DNA from 3 places in the Mesorhizobium sp. B1-1-5 genome. Region 2 is predicted to be linked to each of the others. Evidence: predicted binding sites of a transcription regulator. Region 2 holds the regulator's gene; each other region holds the start of a gene.

Region 1 (6,220 bases), on a different contig from region 2:
GTTCCGGGCCATGTCCTGCCGGCGCAGGCCGCCGAGCGGCAACGTGATGCCGTCGCCCATCGCTTCGCCATTGATGTCGATCAGCTCGAGGCTGCCGCCGCCAAGGTCGCCGGCGATGCCATTGGCCGGATGGAAACCGGAAATGACGCCGAGCGCCGAATAATAGGCCTCCTGACGGCCGGTGAGCACGCGGATCTCGGTCCTCAGCACCTCCTCGGCGCGGTGGATGAAATCGGGGCCGTTGCCCGCCTCGCGCGCGGCGGCTGTCGCCAGCACATAGATGTGCTCGGCACCCGCCTGGTCCGAGAGCGCGCGGAAACGGCGGAATTCCTCCATCGAGCGCGTCACCGCCTCGGGATCGAGCTTGCCCGTCGAAACGATGCCGCGGCCGAGGCCGGCCAGCATCTTCTCGTTGAACAGAAGCGTGGGCGAGCGCGCCAGCCCCTCATAGACGACAAGGCGGATCGAGTTCGATCCGATGTCGATGATCGACAGCGGCCGCCGGTCCTGAAGCCGGCCCTGGGAAACTGCGATCACGCGGCGCTGTTCTTCTTGCGGCGCTTGAACTGGGCAATGCGCTTGGGTGCATGCGATTTCAGCGCGTCGCCCCGCCCGGAGAGGCTCGGATTGGTCATGAAATATTCCTGCGCGTTGAACGGCTCCTCGCCCTCCTCCAGCACAGCGCGCCGGGAGGTGCCATCAGCCAATACGTCGAAACTTTGCTGGTTGTCCATGATGTTGCCCAGCATGATCTGGCCAAGCACCTGTTCATGCACAGTTGGATTGGTGATCGGCACCAGGGTCTCGACGCGGCGGTCGAGATTGCGCGGCATCATGTCGGCCGACGAGATATAGACGACCGCCTCGTCGGACGGCAGGCCGTGGCCGTTGCCGAAGCAGAAGATGCGGCTGTGCTCGAGGAAGCGGCCGACGATCGATTTCACCCTGATATTCTCGGACAGACCCGGCACCTGCGGCCGCAGACAACAGATGCCGCGCACGACGAGGTCGACCTCGACGCCGGCGCGGCTGGCGTCGTAAAGCGCGTCGATGATGGTCGGATCGACCAGCGCGTTCATCTTCATCCAGATGCGCGCCGGCCGGCCGTCGCGGGCATGAACGATCTCGTCCGAGATGTGTTTCAGGATGCGCTTGCGCAGCGTAAAGGGCGATACAGCAAGGCGCATCTCCTCGGCGGGCTCGGCATAGCCGGTGATGAAATTGAAGAGCTGCGCGACATCGCGCGCGATCGTCGGGTCGGTGGTGAAGAAGGACAGGTCGGTGTAGATACGGGCGGTAACCGGGTGGTAGTTGCCGGTGCCGAGATGCACGTAGTTGCGCAGCCGGCCATCCTCGCGGCGCACGATCAAAGACATCTTGGCGTGGGTCTTCAGCTCCAGGAAGCCGAACACGACCTGCACGCCGGCGCGTTCGAGGTCGCGCGCCCAGCGGATATTGGCCTCCTCATCGAAGCGCGCCTTGAGCTCGACAAGCGCCGTGACCGACTTGCCGGCCTCGGCGGCGTCGATCAGCGCGCGCACGATCGGGCTGTCGTTAGAGGTGCGATAGAGCGTCTGCTTGATCGCCACCACTTCCGGGTCGGCGGCGGCCTGGCGCAGGAACTGCACCACCACGTCGAAGGACTCGTAGGGGTGATGGACGACGATGTCCTTCTCGCGGATGGCGGCGAAGCAGTCGCCGCCATGCTCGCGGATGCGCTCGGGAAAGCGCGGATTGTAGGGTGTGAATTTGAGGTCGTCGCGCGGGATGGCGACAATCTCGGATATCTGGTTGAGCGCCAGCGGACCGGTGAGCACGCTGATGCGGCTCGACGACACGCCGAGCTCGCCGGCGACGAAGTCCCGCAACGCGGCCGGCATCAGCGTGTCGAATTCGATGCGGATCACCGAGCCGCGGCGGCGCCGCTTCAGCGCCGTTTCGAACAGGCGCACCAGGTCTTCCGACTCTTCCTCGACCTCGATGTCGCTGTCGCGGATGATGCGGAACGTGCCGGAGCCCTTGACCTCGTAGCCGGGGAAAAGCTTGCCGATATAGATGCCGACCACTTCCTCCAGCGGAATGAAGCGGACATGGTTCTTGCGGTCGGGCAGGCGGATGAAACGCCTGAGCGCCACCGGCAGGCGCAGCAGCGCGCTCATCTCCTCGCCATTCTTGCGATGGCGCAATTGCAGGGCGATGGAAAAGCCGAGATTGGGGATGAACGGAAACGGATGCGCCGGATCGATCGACAGCGGCGTCAGCACCGGGAAAACCTGTTCCTGGAAATGCTCCTCCAGCCAGGCCTTCTCATCCTTGGTCAGCGCGTCGCGGGTGATGCTCTCGATGCCTTCCTTGTTGAGCAGCGTCATCAGCGCCGAGAGGCTCTTCTGCTGGTCTTCCTGCAGGCGCTCGACCTCCCGCAGCAATTGTTCCAGCTGCTGCTCGGGCGTGCGCCCGTCCGGGCTCTTCAGCGCGATGCCCTCGCGGACCTGGCCGGCAAGGCCGGCGACGCGGACCATGAAGAACTCGTCGAGATTGGCGGCCGAGATCGACAGGAAGCGGACGCGCTCGAGCAGCGGATGATGCTCGTTCAGCGATTCCTCCAGCACGCGGCGGTTGAATTGCAGCCAGGAGAATTCGCGGTTGACGAAACGATCGGGATTGCCGCCGTCGGGGCTTGCCGCCTCGACGGTGATGAACTCGCTCTGCACCGGCTTCAGTTCGTTCATGGTTTCCTGCTCTTGCCCGCAACCGTCCCTAGGGCGGCGCCGCATATTGCCGTTCAATGACGCTCTAGCATGTCTTTATGACGCATGATCGTCACGGAATCGCTCCGACACCGCCCCATGCGCTTAACCGGCTCAACTTATCCTCTGCCAGCCTTTTGCGACAGTTTGATTTCATCGATCTTGCAAACTGGCCTGTTATGCTCCAGATGCAGACTGGTCACACCCACTGGCCGAACCCAATTGGAGACGACGATGGCAGGCGGCAGCATTCCCCATTTCCAGAACGACGCGGGCCATCCCGTCATCGAGATCGGCGTCAAGGAATTCATGTGCACCGGCGCCAACCCGCCTTTCGACCATCCGCACGTGTTCCTCGACATGGGCGACGACAATGAAAAGGTCTGCCCCTACTGCTCGACGCTCTACCGCTATTCACCATCGCTGAAGGCGACGGAAACGCAGCCGGCCGGCTGCCTCTATGTCGACCAGGCCGCCTGATCGCCCCGATCAACCATGACTGAAATAAGGTCCCGGCAGATCGTCATCGCCGGGGCTGGCATTGCCGGGCTCGTGGCGGCGCTTGCCTTTGCCGAGCGTGGCTTCCCGGTAACACTGTTCGAGCAGGCCAGGCAACTCGAAGCGGCCGGCGCCGGCCTCCAGCTTTCCCCCAACGCGACCCGGATCCTGCGGCGGCTCGGCGTGCTCGATCGCCTGCTGCCCAACGCGATCCGGCCGCAAGCGGTGGTGCTGAAGGACGCAAGGAGCCTGCGAGAGCTGGCGCGCGTGCCGCTTGGGGAAGCCGCGGAAAAGCGCTGGGGCGCGCCCTATCTCGTGGCGCACCGCGCCGACCTGCAGGCGGCGCTGATGGCGGCAGTGGCGGAACAGCCCGGTATCGTGCTTGTCACCGGCGCGCGCGTTACCGGCATTGCCGTCGACCCGCAAAGCGTTACCGCGACGGTCGAGATCGACGGCAAGGCGACGGATGTCGCATGCGGTTTGCTGGTTGGAGCCGACGGCGTCTGGTCGTCGGTCCGCGCCAAGCTTGCCCGGACGGCCGGCTTCGCAGGAAGCCGCTTTTCGGGCGAGCTCGCCTGGCGCGCGACGGTCCCGGCGGACAGCGCCGCCGGCCAGGCATTTATGCAAATCGGAGCCACCGACAGCGTCACCACCTTCCTGCATCCCGGCTTCCACATGGTCGCCTATCCAGTGAGCAAGGGCAGCGCCGTCAACCTTGCCGCCTTCACCAGGGGCGAGCGCATCGCCGAAGGCTGGTCCGGCCATGCGGACCCTGCGATTCTTTCAGCTGCCATGCGAGGCACGGCGGCAGTGCTGGCAGAGCTGGCGGCGCTTGCCGGGCCGTGGACAGCCTTCCCCATCCACACGGTCGCGCAGCGGCGCTGGACCATGGCGGAGGGAGTAGCACTGATCGGTGACGCCGCACACGCCATGACGCCCTTCGCGGCGCAAGGCGCGGCCATGGGGATCGAGGACGCCGCTATGCTCGCCAATCTCGTTGCCGACTTCCCCGGCGATCCAGCTCGAGGCCTTGCCATCTGGGAAAATCTCAGACGCCCGCGCGTCGAGAAGGTGCTGAAACGCGGCGCTCTCAATCGGCTGGCCTGGCACGCCTGGGGACCGGTGGCGATCACACGCAATCTGGTGCTGGCGGCGCGACCGGCGGAAAAGCTCGCGGCGGACCTGGACTGGCTCTACGGGTGGGAGGAGCGGGAGGTTGTGCGGCGGTAAGCTCGGGTTTGGTTGCAATCAGCAAGGCTGGCGGGACAGCGCCCCCCTCTGTCCTGCCGGACATCTCCCCACTTGGGGGGAGATCAGATGTCACGACGGCTTTCGCCAACCTCCAACGTCGCAGGAGAAGCGCCGACCGCGAAACCGCCAATCTCCCCCCTTGTGGGGGAGATGTCCGGCAGGACGGAGGGGGGCGCGAAGGAATGAGACGCTCGCCAATCGGCGCTAATTATAAAGTGTAGCGACCACCCCAGCGATACCGGCAGCGGATTCCACCAACCTGTCCGGATGCCAGCAGTGCGCAGTGCCGCCGCCGTCCAGGTGTTGCAGCCGACCAGCGCGTTGAACTGGCCGTTGGCTTCGTAAAAGCGGTCGAAGCTCGAGTAGCCGGCATTGTCGATGGCGACTGGGCCGTTTGGGCCGCTCCGAAAGCTTGAGACGATATAGTCGAGCAGCGCTGAAAAATGCGCCGCGTCGATATCGAAGATTGCGACATCCGGGTGCGGTTCTTTGATCGCCCCCGCAGCATCGACATGCATCACCGAGGCGTCCAGCGTCAGCGCCTTCAGCACCGGCACCGCTTTGAGTTCCGACCAGGTCGGCGTCTCCAGATAGAAGGCGCGGCCGCCCCAGCCGAAGACGATGTAGCGCGCCTCCGGAGCCTCGATCGGCAGGCCGGCATCGGCCAGGAAGGCAAAGCGTTGGCGCACGTCATCATCGACCGGTATCGCAATGTCGGTGTGAATCGGATTCCTCAACACCAATATACGCCGCGTCCCCTCGCCTTCGGCCCGTGCCGCCGGCCAGAGCGGACGCGGCACCAGCGTGCCGAGTGCGGCGGCAAGCACCGCCGCTCCCAACAGCATCACCATGTATCGCAGGACTCGTCTCATCGGGTGCGGTGGTTCCGTCTTGTCTGCGTCAACCCCAGGAAAACCTGGACGATCAGGCTAGACGATTTCGGAGCGTCAACCAAAAATGAGCCGAACCTAGTCCGATCGCCCGAATGCAAAAAAAGCCCGGCTGTTTCCAGCCGGGCTTCCGAAAATTTAGCGTCGCGCCCGCTCAGTGCAGGATCTGGCTGAGGAAGAGCTTTGTGCGTTCATGGCGCGGATGGTCGAAGAATTCGGCCGGCGTGTTCTGCTCGACGATCTGGCCTTGATCCATGAAGATCACGCGGTTGGCGACCTTGCGGGCAAAGCCCATCTCGTGGGTGACGCAGAGCATCGTCATGCCCTCTTCCGCCAGCCCCACCATCGTCTCCAGCACTTCCTTGATCATCTCCGGATCGAGCGCCGAGGTCGGCTCGTCGAAGAGCATGATGCGCGGGTTCATGCACAGCGAGCGTGCGATCGCCACGCGCTGCTGCTGACCGCCGGAGAGCTGGCCCGGATATTTGTTGGCCTGCTCGGGGATCTTGACGCGCTTGAGGAAATGCATGGCGATCTCCTCGGCCTGCTTCTTCGGCATCTTGCGCACCCAGATCGGCGCCAGCGTGCAGTTCTCCAGGATGGTCAAATGCGGGAACAGGTTGAAATGCTGGAACACCATGCCGACCTCGCGGCGCACCTCGTCGATCTTCTTCAGATCGTTGGTGAGTTCCTTGCCGTCGACGATGATCTTGCCTTTCTGGTGCTCTTCCAGCCGGTTGATGCAGCGGATCATGGTCGACTTGCCGGACCCGGACGGACCGCAGATGACGATACGCTCGCCGCGCATCACCTTGAGGTTGATGTCCTTCAGCA
Region 2 (6,220 bases):
GTGCTGAAGGAATCGGCCTACGGTATCGGCTGCACGACCTGGGAAGTGACCCGGCGCGTGACCATCCCCTACACCCGCGTCGGCATCATGGGCGGTGTCATGCTCGGCCTCGGCCGCGCGCTCGGCGAGACGATGGCCGTCACCTTCGTCATCGGCAACGCGCACCGCATCAGCGCCTCGCTGTTTGCGCCGGGCACGACGATCTCGGCGACCATCGCCAACGAATTCACCGAAGCCGACGGCAACCTCTATACATCCTCGCTGGTATCGCTCGGCCTGATCCTGTTCATCATCACCTTCATCATCCTCGCGCTCGCACGCTACATGCTCTTGCGCATCGATAGCCGCACGGGAGCCTGACCGATGTCGACTGCCCAATCGCTTCACCAAAGCCGCAAGCGCAAGAATGGCGTGATGATGACGCTGTGCGTCGTCGCGGCGGGCATCGGGCTGGCCTGGCTGGCGCTGATCCTCGGTGCCCTGCTCTACAAGGGACTTTCCGGGGTGTCGCTCTCCGTGTTTACGGAAATGACGCCGCCGCCCGGCGATGCCGGCGGCCTGCTCAACGCCATCTACGGCAGCATCGTCATGACGATCATCGGTATCTTCGTCGGCACGCCGATCGGCGTGCTGGCCGGCACCTACATGGCCGAATACGGGCGCTTCTCGAAGCTCACGACGGTGGTGCGCTTCATCAACGACATCCTCTTGTCGGCGCCGTCGATCATTATCGGCCTGTTCGTCTACGAGCTGATGGTGCGGCCGATGGGGCACTTCTCGGCGATCGCCGGCGCGGTCGCGCTGTCGATCCTGGTGATCCCCGTCGTGGTGCGCACCACCGAGGACATGCTGAACCTCGTGCCCAACGCGCTGCGCGAAGCAGGCACCGCCATCGGCGCGCCGCGCTGGGTGGTGATCCGCTCGGTTGCCTATCGCGCGGCGCTCTCCGGCATCGTCACCGGCATCCTTTTGGCGATCGCCCGCATCTCCGGCGAGACGGCGCCGCTTCTCTTCACCGCGCTCAACAACCAGTTCTGGTCGAGCAATCTCAATGCGCCGATGGCCAGCCTGCCGGTAACCATCTTCCAGTTCGCTCTCAGCCCCTACGAGGAATGGCAGCAACTGGCCTGGACGGGCGCACTCATAATCACCCTGACGGTTCTCGGGCTGAGCATCATCGCCCGCAGCCTAACCGGACGCAGAGAGGACAGATGAAACCGATGTTGTCCACCGACCTGAACGCAGCCGACACGACCGTCGAGAAGGCCAAGATCGAGGTCAAGAACCTCAATTTCTACTATGGCCAGTCGAAGGCGCTGAAGGACATTAACCTGTCCCTGCCCGAGCGCAGCGTGACCGCCTTCATCGGCCCGTCGGGCTGCGGGAAGTCGACGCTGCTGCGCGTGCTCAACCGCATCTACGAGCTCTATCCGAAGCAGAGCGCCGAGGGCCAGGTGCTGCTCGACGGCAAGAACATCCTCGACCGCTCGCAGGACCTCAACCTGCTCAGGACCAAGATCGGCATGGTGTTCCAGAAGCCGACGCCGTTCCCGATGTCGATCTACGAGAACATCGCTTTCGGCGTCAGGCTCTATGAGAAGATCAGCAAGGCCGAGATGGACGGCCGCGTCGAGCAGGCGCTGAAGCGCGCCGCGCTCTGGAACGAGGTCAAGGACAAGCTCAACGCCAGCGGCCTCAGCCTCTCGGGCGGCCAGCAGCAGCGCCTGTGCATCGCCCGTACCGTGGCGGTGAAGCCGGAGGTCATCCTGCTCGACGAGCCGGCCTCGGCGCTCGATCCGCTGTCGACCGCCAAGATCGAGGAATTGATCGACGAGCTGCAGGCCGACTACACGATCGTCATCGTCACCCACAACATGCAGCAGGCGGCGCGCGTGTCGCGGCAGACGGCGTTCATGTATCTGGGCGAGCTGGTGGAGTTCGACCGGACCGAGAAGATCTTCACCTCGCCCCGCGAAAAGCGCACGCAGGACTACATCACCGGCCGCTTCGGCTGAGCTCATACGAGGACATCATCATGGCCGAACATACCGTCGCTTCCTTCGACGAGGATCTGAGACAGATCAGCCGGCTCATAAACGACATGGGCGATCTCGCCAGCTCGATGGTCGGCGCTTCGACCAGAGCCCTGCTCGAGACCGACAATGCCATGGCGCAGCGCGTCGTTTCCGACGATGCCATCATGGACGCGCGCCAGCGCGAGCTCGACGACCGCGCCATCACGCTGATCGCCAAGCGCCAGCCGATGGCCGACGACCTGCGCAACGTGGTCGGCTCGATCCGCATGGCGGGCGACCTCGAACGCATCGGCGATCTCGCCAAGAACATCGCCAAGCGCGTCGGTTCGGTCGGCGTCAGCGCCGCGCCGCGCGATCTCACGCATTCGATCGATTCCATGGCGCAGCTGGTACTGATCCAGGTCCAGGCCGTGATCCAGGAATATACGGTGGGCGACGCCACGGCGCTGGCCAAGCTTCGCAACGACGACGAGCGCATCGACGTCAAATACACATCCGTCTTCCGCGAGCTCCTGACCTACATGATGGAAGACCCGCGCAACATCACCGCCTGCACGCATCTTCTGTTCTGCGCCAAGAATCTCGAGCGCATCGGCGACCATGTGACCAACATCGCCGAGAACGCCTATTATGTGCTGACCGGCACGCAATTGCCCGCGAATCGTCCGAAGCAGGACGAGACGACAATGTCGGCGCCGGCGGCCTGACGAAGGGTACCTGCCAATGATCGCGCCACGCATCATGGTGGTGGAGGACGAGGAGCCGCTTGGGGTGCTGCTCCGCTACAATCTCGAATCCGAGGGTTACCAGGTCGAAGTGGTGACCCGCGGCGACGAGGCCGAAATCCGCCTTCAGGAAAACGTCCCCGACCTGCTCGTGCTCGACTGGATGGTGCCCGCGGTTTCCGGCATCGAGCTCTGCCGGCGCCTCAGGATGCGACCCGAGACCGAGCGGCTGCCGATCATCATGCTGACCGCGCGGGGCGAAGAAAGCGATCGTGTGCGCGGCCTCTCGACCGGCGCCGACGACTATCTGGTCAAGCCGTTCTCGACGCCGGAGTTCATGGCGCGCGTCAAGGCGCTGCTGCGCCGCGCCAAGCCTGAGGTGCTGTCCAGCGTGCTCAAGGTCGGCGACATCGTGCTCGACCGCGAATCGCACCGCGTCTACCGCAAGAAGAGCGAGATCAGGCTCGGCCCGACCGAGTTCCGCCTGCTCGAATTCATGATGCGCCACCCCGGCCGCGTGTTCTCGCGCAGCCAGCTGCTCGACAATGTCTGGGGCGAGACGATCTATATCGACGAACGCACCGTCGACGTCCATGTCGGCCGGCTGCGCAAGGCCGTCAACAACGGCCGCATGCCGGATGTCATCCGCACCATCCGCGGCGCGGGCTACGCGATCAGGGAAGATTAGGCCCAGGGCGCCGCAGTCCTGACGGGCCATGCACTTCCAGCATCCACGCTGGTGAGTGGCCGAGACGCTTGTGCCTCGTCATCCACGGGCGGAGCAAGGAGCGAAGCGACGCAGCGCAGACCCGAGGATCCATTCCGTGACGTCGACGCGCCGCGGCAGTCCAGAATTTTGCACCGCTGCGCTCGACGCGTGAGGTAACGGCATGGATTCCAGGGTCTCCGCGACGGAGCTTCGCTCCTGCTCCGCCCTAGAATGACAGCTCGCGGGGGGCTGCGCTAAATTTCAAGCGTCTGTTGCTGTCTTTGGAACCACTTCAAGGCTGCCTATGCCACGTTCTTCCCCGTCCCCGCTCTTGCCTGGCCTCCCGGCGCGAAAATCTCCTGGTCGACGAAGGTCAGCGCGCGCATGGCGCAGCCTTCGCGGATCAGCGGCAACTCGTTCGGCTCGGTGTCGAAGGAGATCGATTCGGAGTGCTGGCCGCCGGCCGTCTGGGCGATCGCCTCCCTTAGCGCCGACTCGATCAGGTCGAAGGCGGCCGCGCTGACGCCGACCATGGCGACGGGCGCCGGATCGATGAGGGCGAACAGGCTGCCGAGACCGAAACCAAGTGCTTCACCGGCCCGGCGATAAGCCTCCCGTTCGGGGCCGTCCCTCTCGCGCGCCTTCGCGGCAAGGGCCCGCATGTCGGCGTCGCCGACGTCGACCGGCTCGGCGTCCTCGCTCATTTTCATGGCGCTGCGCCAGATCGCATAGTTGCCGGCATAGGCCTCGACGCAGCCGCGGCGGCCGCAGCGGCAAAGCGCCCCGCCCGGGCGGTGGATCATGTGGCCGAACTCGCCGCCGGAGGAATGCGTGCCGGTGAATAGCGCACCCTTGAGCACGAGACCCATGCCGATGCCGTGCGACAACAGGATGGCGATGAAGTCGTCGCGATAGCGCTCCGGATCGCGCCATTGCAGCGCCACCGCCATCATGTTGCAGTCATTCTCCATGGTGGCGGAGATGCCGAACTCCTTCTCGAGGATGTCGGCGAAAGGAATGTCTGTCAGCGGCGTTATCGGCGACCAGAGCATGGCGCGTGCATTAGAATCGGTGATGCCCTGAATGCCCATGGCGATGCGGGCGACGCTGCCAATGTCGAGGTCAGGATCCTGCAGCCGGCGCCGCACGATCGCCACGCATTCGCCGATCAGCTCGTCGCGGGGCATGACAAGCGTGTCCAGGCGCTGCTGCTCCTCGGCAACAACCTGACCGGCATAATCGATCACGGCGACCGACAGGAAGTTCAGCGACAACACCACGGTCAGCACCGCGGCGGCTTCAGGGTTCAGCGCCAGGCCGATCTGCGGCCGGCCGCGTTTCAACGCCGTCGGCTCGCTGGCCTTGCTTTCGGTGAGAATGCCCTCCTGGATCAGGTCGGCGGAGATCGCCGAAATGGTCGAGTGGCTGAGCCCGGTGGTGGCGGCAATTTCGGTCCGTGATGGCTGACCGGCGCGGCGTACCGCCGAAATCACCATGGCGCGATTGCGCCGGCGCAAATCGTCGTGGCGGATTCCGACCGACATCGTTTCGCACGTCCTCCCCGGTCATCGCGGCCTTGTGATAATGCCATGGCCTGTCGCTGACACGCTAGGGATTGTGGCAGAAGCCAGGGGTTATGTCATTATTTATTGCGGATGCCGAAAAAAATGCCTGAGCCCATCAAAACCCATCAGAATCTCGGTTGACAGCGTCGTTATGCTGGACCACTATTTTTTTGAGGCTCGAAAAAAAGCCTCTGTGCCGGCCTTCGGGCCAGTTTGGGTCGCGCCGCACGGGCGCAGGGAGGATATCATGAAGAAATTTGCAGCCGCCATTCTGGCGGGCGTTGCCATGTCGCTGACGCTGGCGTCCGTGGCCGAGGCGAAGGACAAGGTGATCGGCGTGTCATGGTCGAATTTCCAGGAAGAGCGCTGGAAGACCGACGAAGCAGCGATGAAGGCCGCCATCGAGGCCGCCGGCGACAAGTATATTTCGGCCGACGCGCAATCCAATCCGGGCAAGCAGCTGACCGACGTCGAAAGCCTGATCTCGCAGGGCGCCAATGCGCTGATCATCCTGGCGCAGGATGCCTCGGCAATCGGCCCGGCGGTGCAGAAGGCGCTCGATGAAGGAATCCCGGTCGTCGGCTACGACCGCCTGATAGAGAACAAGGACGTGTTCTACCTGACCTTCGACAACAAGGAAGTCGGGCGCATGCAGGCCCGCGAGGTGTTCAAGGCCAAGCCGGAAGGCAACTATGTCTTCATCAAGGGCTCGGGCTCTGATCCGAACGCCGACTTCCTGTTCGCGGGCTCCATGGAAGTCCTGAAGGACGCCATCGACAGCGGCAAGATCAAGAATGTCGGCGAGGCCTATACGGACGGCTGGCTGCCGGCCAACGCGCAGAAGAACATGGAGCAGTTCCTGACCGCCAACGACAACAAGGTCGACGCGGTCGTGGCTGCCAATGACGGCACCGCCGGCGGCGTCGTCGCGGCGCTGACGGCGCAGGGCCTGGCCGGCACCGTGCCGGTCTCGGGCCAGGACGGCGACCACGCGGCGCTCAACCGCATCGCGCTCGGCACGCAGACCGTGTCGGTGTGGAAAGACGCGCGCGAGCTCGGCAAGAACGCCGCCGAGATCGCCTCGCAGCTCGCCGACGGCAAGAAGATGGGCGACATCGCCGGCGCCAAGGACTTCACGACGCCCGGCGGCAACACCGTCAAGTCGCTGTTCCTGACGCCGATCGC
Region 3 (6,220 bases), on a different contig from region 2:
CATGGCATCCCTCCTGTTGGAACCGCTCCATCAAAAAGCGGATGACTTGGATCGATTCAATCATAGACCTCGATCATGCGACGTCAAGCGAAATTTGAATCGATCCAACAAAAATGTTAGATGACCAGCAGCAATTCAGCGGTCATGTTCTTCTTCCCGTGACCGGATTCGGAGGAACGACATGGCATCACTCCTCGAAGGCCAGGCAAGACCGATCAGGCTGGCCGACATCGCCAAGGCCGCCGGCGTGTCGCATGGCACGGCCTCGAATGTTTTCAGCCGTCCCGAGATCGTGCGCGCCGAAGTGCGCGAGCGGGTCAAGGCGGTGGCGGAGCAGATGGGTTATGCCGGTCCGGACCCGAAAGGCCGCCTGCTACGCGCCGGCAAGGTCAACGCCATCGGCGTCGCCACGACCGAGCCGCTCTCCTACTTCTTCGACGATCCGTTCGCCCGCGTGATGATGGCCGGCATTTCCGAAGCCTGCGACGCCACCGGCGCGGGCATCGCGCTGGTCTCGGCCGCCAATCAGGAAAAGCTCGCCTGGAACATTCAGAGCGCGCTTGTCGACGGCTTTGTGCTGTTCTGCATCGAAGGCGGCTCGCGCCTTGTCGATCTGACGCGCGAGCGCAGGTTGCCCTTCGTTGCGCTGGAGCTCGGCTTCCAGGACGAGACGGTATCGGCCATCGGCGTCGACAATGTCGCCGGCGCCAGGCTCGCCGCGCGCCATCTCGCCGAGCTTGGCCATCGCCGCTTTGCCGTCCTGTCGCTCGGCTTTGCCGACAATCGCACCGGCTTCGCGACACCGAAGGTGGTGCGCAGCGCGGTCTATACCGGAACGCGCGATCGCCTTGTCGGCTATTTCGAGGAGCTTTCCCGCTTCGGCATCGATACGGCGACTATCCCGGTCTATGAGACCGAGAACGAGGAAAAAAGCACCAGGGCCGGCCTCGAGGCGATCTTTGCCAAGGGGGAGCCGCCGACCGCCATCCTGGCGATGTCGGACCGCATGGCCCTGATCGCCATCGACTGGCTGAGGGCACGCGGCCTCAACGTTCCCGGCGATGTCTCCATTGTCGGCTTTGACGGCGTGCCGGACGGCGCGCTGAGCACGCCGCCACTGACCACCATCGCCCAGCCGATCACCGAGATCGGCCGCCGCGCCGCGCGCATGATCCTCGACCACGACGGCGCGGTCCGGCGCGAGACGATGGGCGTCGAGTTCGTCATCAGAGGTTCGACCGGGCCGGCACCGAAAGCCTGAGCGGGCTCAGGCAATTCGGATAGATCGCAGGCATTTCCTTGCCCTGCGGTTAGTAGCCGCCCGCCCGCGCCGGCAGCGGCTGCACGCCGAACGTCGCACGCGCAGGCTCCTCGCGCACGGGCTTGGCGCGAGATGGGCCGAGGCTTGCAAGCCATTCGAGGTAGAGCGCAAGCGCGAGCTGCATGGCGATGCCTGCCGCGATCAGCAGCGTGTCGTAGGCCGGGCCGCCCGGGTTGATCAGCTTCAGCACCTGCGCCGCCATGGCAAGCAGCGTGCCGGCGATGAAAACCGGCAGCGAGCGCTTGCCCAGGATCGCGAGCGGATTGTCGGGCCGGACGCGGAAGAGGTTGGAGACCGCCGGCAGCGCGACGATCAGATAGCTGACCGCAAGAATGTGCAAGAGCCGCGGCAGCGACAGGAAGGTCTTGTCGAAGCCGCCGATCACCACCGGCAGGTTGAACCAGGTGATCTGACCCCAGAGCGGAGTGTGCACCCAGATCGCCGCGCCGACCACATAGAGGCCGGCGGCACCCAGCAGCCACGGATTGACCGGGATGCGCCCGCCGCGCTTCACATGCAGCATGGCGGCAAGGCCGATGTTGAACAGAAATTGCCAGGACAGCGGATTGAGGAACCAGAGGCCGGGCTCCGGATAATTCGGTGGCGCGATCTGCCAGATGCCGGCGGCTAGCCACAGCAGGCCAGATACGATCAGCGCCGGCACCGGCCGATAGCTGACGAACAGCACGAAAGCAGGCGCCGCAAGAAGCAGCGCCGCATAGACCGGCAAGATGTTGTTGTAGCCGAGCTGGTGGCCGAGCGTGACGATGCCGAGCAGCGCCTGCGGCGTGTTGCGCATCAAGGGTTCGATGTTGATCATCGCCAGCATTTCCGGCCGGTGCGCGAACAGAGCGGCGGCGCTAAACAGCGCGATCACCACCATCGTGATGACGATGTGGGAGATGTAGAGCACCCCGGCGCGCCGCCACATCTTCAAGGTCGCTAGCAATCGGCCGCCCGGCTTGAACTTCGTGCCGTAAGCCAGCGCCACCGAGATGCCGGAGATCAGCACGAAGGCTTCCGCCGCGTCGGAAAAGCCGAAGTTCTTGTAGGTCCAGTTCTCGAAGACGGTGCCAGGCACATGGTCGACGAAAATGGTGAGCAACGCGAGCGCGCGCAGCACGTCGATACGCGTGTCACGATCGTTGATACGTGTGTCACGATCGTTGATGCGCGTATCGCGCTCTCCGACACGCTTGTCGCGGTCGTTAGGGACAGGGGTGGTCATCGACAAAAGGCCTCAAAGCTGGTTGTTCATAGCCAGCAAATGCGACCCCCGGGGCGCACCGCTTCGATTCCTCCCACGGGGGAGTGTATCGGCGGAAAAACGGACTGAATTGCGCCTGGTTCAATCAACTTTCGCGGAGCGCGAAAATATTCCGTTTTGAAGCCGGCAAATCAACGAATCTCTCATGGAATCAAATGGATATGAGCGCTCCCGAATATGGCGAGAAAAACAGTATCCTGCGCCAGGACCTCACCTTCCCTTACCGTTTGCTGAGGCCGGCAAACGCAAGCGGCGAGTGCCTGTTCGTGCTGCACGGGTCGGGTGTCGACGAGACGACGATGCTGCCGCTGGCGAGGCAGATCGCGCCGCGTTCGGTGATCGTCGCGGCGCGCGGCCGCATTCCACAGGAGGACGGATTTCGCTGGTTCGAGCGAATCACGCCGACCAGTTTTGAGCAAACCTCCATCCGTGCCGAGACGGCCGCCTATGCCCAGTTCGCAACGGAAGTGTCGCGCCAACATGGGCTCGATCTGCAACGCGCGACCTTCCTTGGCTATTCGAACGGCGCCAATGTCATCTCCAGCCTGATGCTGCTCCATCCCGGCCTGGTCAGACAGGCAGCGCTGTTGAGGGCGATGCCGGTGCTCGACATCTCGCCAATGGCCGACCTCGGCGGCAGCCGTGTGTTGATCATTGCCGGGGCGGCCGACCAGACCTATGGCCCTTTCACCCCTGCCCTGGTGACACTGTTCAGCGAGCGCCGCGCCGAGGTCGACGCGCGCATTGTTGCCTCGGGCCACGAATTCGGCGATGCGGACGCCGCGATCCTGCGGCAATGGCTGGCAGCGCCTGCGCCGCCTGCCTGAATCGTGCGCCAGCCTCTCGCAGGTAAGAGCTGAAAATGTGAGGCACTTCACACTCCAAGGCGGCATACCGCCCTACTGTCATATGTCTGTCACACACTGTCTATCGAGATACTGTTCACCGAGGGGGAGGTCTCAATGGCCGACGAGAACAGCATCACTCTGCTCGACGACACTTCGAAGTTGCCCGCCATTGCCGCCAGCCCAGGCGAGGTCGCCAGGATTGAAGGCGGCATCGATATTCGCGACCGCGCGGCGATTTCGGTCTTCGGCGACCGCGCCCAGCAGGCGGTCAGCGACTATGCCGACAAGATCCTGTCTCAGATTCGCAACCGCGATCTCGGCGACACCGGCACGCTGCTGACCGACATCATCATGAAGGCCAAGAACCTCGACCCTGCTTCGCTGAAGGAAGCAGGGTTCTTGAGCAACCTGTTCTCCTCGTTCAAGGCACGGCTCGAGCGCTTCAAGGAAAAGTATGAGGATGTCGCCGGGCAGATCGACCGCATCGGCCTGGAGCTCGACCGCCACAAGGACACGCTGCGCCGCGATATCGCCGTGCTCGACGACCTGCATGAGCAGACCAAGGACTCCATCCTCAATCTCGACGCTTATGTGCAGGCCGGCAAGAAATTCGTCGATGAATACCGCGCCAACGAGTTGCCGAAGCTGAAAGCCGCGGCCGACGCCAAGGCCAGCGATTCTGCTGGAGCGCTGGAGGCGCAGACCTATCAGGACGCCGTGCAGGCACTCGACCGGCTGGAAAAGCGCATCTTCTATCTGGTGCAGGCGCGCCAGCTCGGCATCCAGCAATTGCCGCAGATCCGCATCGTGCAGTCGGGCGACGAGACGCTGATCGAGAACCTGCAGGCGACCTCGGCGCTGACCGTGCCGGCCTGGAAGCAAAAAATGGTCATCCTGCTTGGGCTGACCAACCAGAAGTCGGCGCTGGAACTGCAAAAGACCGTGACCGATGCCACCAACGAGATGATCCGCCAAACATCGAAGATGATGAAGGATCAGGCCATCTCCATCGAGGAGCAGGCGCAGCGCGGCATCGTCGATGTCGAGACGCTGGCCCAGGCCAACCGCGACCTGATCGACACGGTGCAAGGCGTGCTCAAGGTGCAGGAGCAAGGCCGGCAGAGGCGGGCCGATGCCGAAAAGCAGATGGACCAGATGACGGCCGACCTCAAGAAAGCGCTCACCGGAGCATGATGCCGAAAAGTGTGAAGCGGTTTCGGACGACATCATGCTCAATCTCTTTGATTTGGAGCCGGACGATTTCAGGTCGAGTGGACCTGAATCGTCCGGCTCGAGGGCTGACGGAGCCTCGATGCCAATGAAGCTTTCGTCCGTTCTTGCGCTGGCGGCCGCACTGCTGCTGGCGGCCTGCAATTCGAGCAACGTCAAATTCTCGATCGTCTCCGGTTCCGAAAACACGGTGCTGGAGCCGATCGTGCAGGAATTCTGCGCCAAGCAGGGCGCGACCTGTACCATCTCCTACCAGGGCTCGCTCGACATCGGCCTCGGCCTGCAGAAGGCCAGCGGGCTCGATCAGGACGCGGTCTGGCCGGCATCGAGCGTCTGGGTCGACCTGTTCGATTCCGGCCGCAAGGTCCGCAACCTCACTTCGATCGCGCAGATGCCGGTCATCCTCGGCGTGCGCAAATCCAAGGCCGCCGAACTCGGCTGGATCGGCAAGGACGTGTTCATGAAGGACATTCTTGCCGCGGTGAAGGACGGCAAGCTCAAATTCCTGATGACCTCGGCCACGCAGTCCAATTCCGGCGCCAGCGCCTATCTGGCGATGCTCTCCAGCGCGCTTGGCGGCAAGGAAGTGATCCAGCCCGGCGACCTCGACAGTCCCGCTGTCCAAGACACCGTCGGCGCGCTGTTGCAAGGCGTCGAGCGCTCTTCGGGTTCTTCGGGCTGGCTGGCCGACCTCTATGTAGATTCCGCGCGCAAGGGGACGCTCTATGACGCGATGTGGAATTACGAGGCGACGCTGAAAGAAACCAACGACAAACTGAAGCAGATGGGCGACGAGCCGCTCTATGCGGTCTATCCGGCCGACGGTGTGGCGGTCGGCGATTCCCCACTCGGCTTCATCGATCACGGGCGCGGCGCCGACGTCGAAAAATTCTTCACCAGCCTGCTCGCCTATCTGCAGTCGGATACGGTGCGCAAGCGCATCGCCGACACCGGCCGGCGGCTGCCGCTGGGCGGCGCCGCAGCCCAGGCGACGGCCGAACCCGACTGGAATTTCGACCCCGCCAAGCTAGTGACCTCGATCCGCATGCCGGAGCCGGCGGTAATCCGGACGGCGCTAAACCTCTATCAGGAGGCGCTGCGCAAGCCGTCGCTGACGGCGCTGTGCTTCGATTTCTCCGGCTCGATGGAGGACCAGGGCGAAAAGCAGCTGCAGACGGCCGCGCAGTTCCTGTTCACGCCGGAAAAGTCGAGCGAAGTGCTGGTGCAATGGACGCGGTCCGATCACATCTTCGTGCTGCCTTTCGACAGCACCGTGCGCGACATTTTCGACGCGACGGGCGATCCGTCGGGCCAGAACCAGCTGCTCGGTGACGTGGCGCAGCAGCGCGCCGGCGGCGGCACGGACATGTACGCCTGCGCCTCGCAAGCGCTGCAGAAGATCCTGGCCACCCCGAATCTGCCGAAATACCTGCCGGCCATCGTCATCATGACCGACGGCCGCACCGACGGCAGCGCCGAGCCGTTTTTGGCTGAGTGGCGCCAGGCGCCGGTACGGGTGCCGGTGTTCGGCATCACTTTCGGCGACGCCGACAA

What was found. The regulator PhoB, encoded in region 2, activates phosphate uptake and scavenging genes when phosphate is short. The targets are predictions, from matches to a motif close to TGTCATNNANCTGTCAT.
Region 1: FJ980_RS19620 (RNA degradosome polyphosphate kinase) is a predicted target of PhoB. The motif match lies at 2,887-2,903, and genes of this name have one in related genera.
Region 3: FJ980_RS01860 (toxic anion resistance protein) is a predicted target of PhoB. The motif match lies at 3,492-3,508, and genes of this name have one in related genera.

Annotation. Positions count from the first base shown of each region.
Region 1 is NZ_VFWS01000068.1:20,342-26,561, reverse strand. Features, by position in the region: partial or broken gene FJ980_RS19625 (exopolyphosphatase) at 1-537, opposite strand, end outside; gene FJ980_RS19620 (RNA degradosome polyphosphate kinase) at 534-2,729, opposite strand; gene FJ980_RS19615 (zinc-finger domain-containing protein) at 2,982-3,227, shown strand; gene FJ980_RS19610 (FAD-dependent monooxygenase) at 3,243-4,475, shown strand; partial or broken gene FJ980_RS19600 (TIGR02117 family protein) at 4,715-5,368, opposite strand; gene FJ980_RS19595 (amino acid ABC transporter ATP-binding protein) at 5,541-6,220, opposite strand, start outside.
Region 2 is NZ_VFWS01000090.1:3,812-10,031, forward strand. Features, by position in the region: gene pstC (phosphate ABC transporter permease subunit PstC) at 1-360, shown strand, start outside; gene pstA (phosphate ABC transporter permease PstA) at 364-1,215, shown strand; gene pstB (phosphate ABC transporter ATP-binding protein PstB) at 1,212-2,015, shown strand; gene phoU (phosphate signaling complex protein PhoU) at 2,036-2,743, shown strand; gene phoB (phosphate regulon transcriptional regulator PhoB) at 2,760-3,449, shown strand; gene FJ980_RS22170 (ROK family protein) at 3,773-5,014, opposite strand; gene xylF (D-xylose ABC transporter substrate-binding protein) at 5,283-6,220, shown strand, end outside.
Region 3 is NZ_VFWS01000003.1:22,011-28,230, reverse strand. Features, by position in the region: gene FJ980_RS34570 (hypothetical protein) at 1-3, opposite strand, end outside; gene FJ980_RS01875 (LacI family DNA-binding transcriptional regulator) at 182-1,261, shown strand; gene opgC (OpgC domain-containing protein) at 1,311-2,549, opposite strand; gene FJ980_RS01865 (alpha/beta hydrolase) at 2,750-3,415, shown strand; gene FJ980_RS01860 (toxic anion resistance protein) at 3,551-4,630, shown strand; gene FJ980_RS01855 (substrate-binding domain-containing protein) at 4,749-6,220, shown strand, end outside.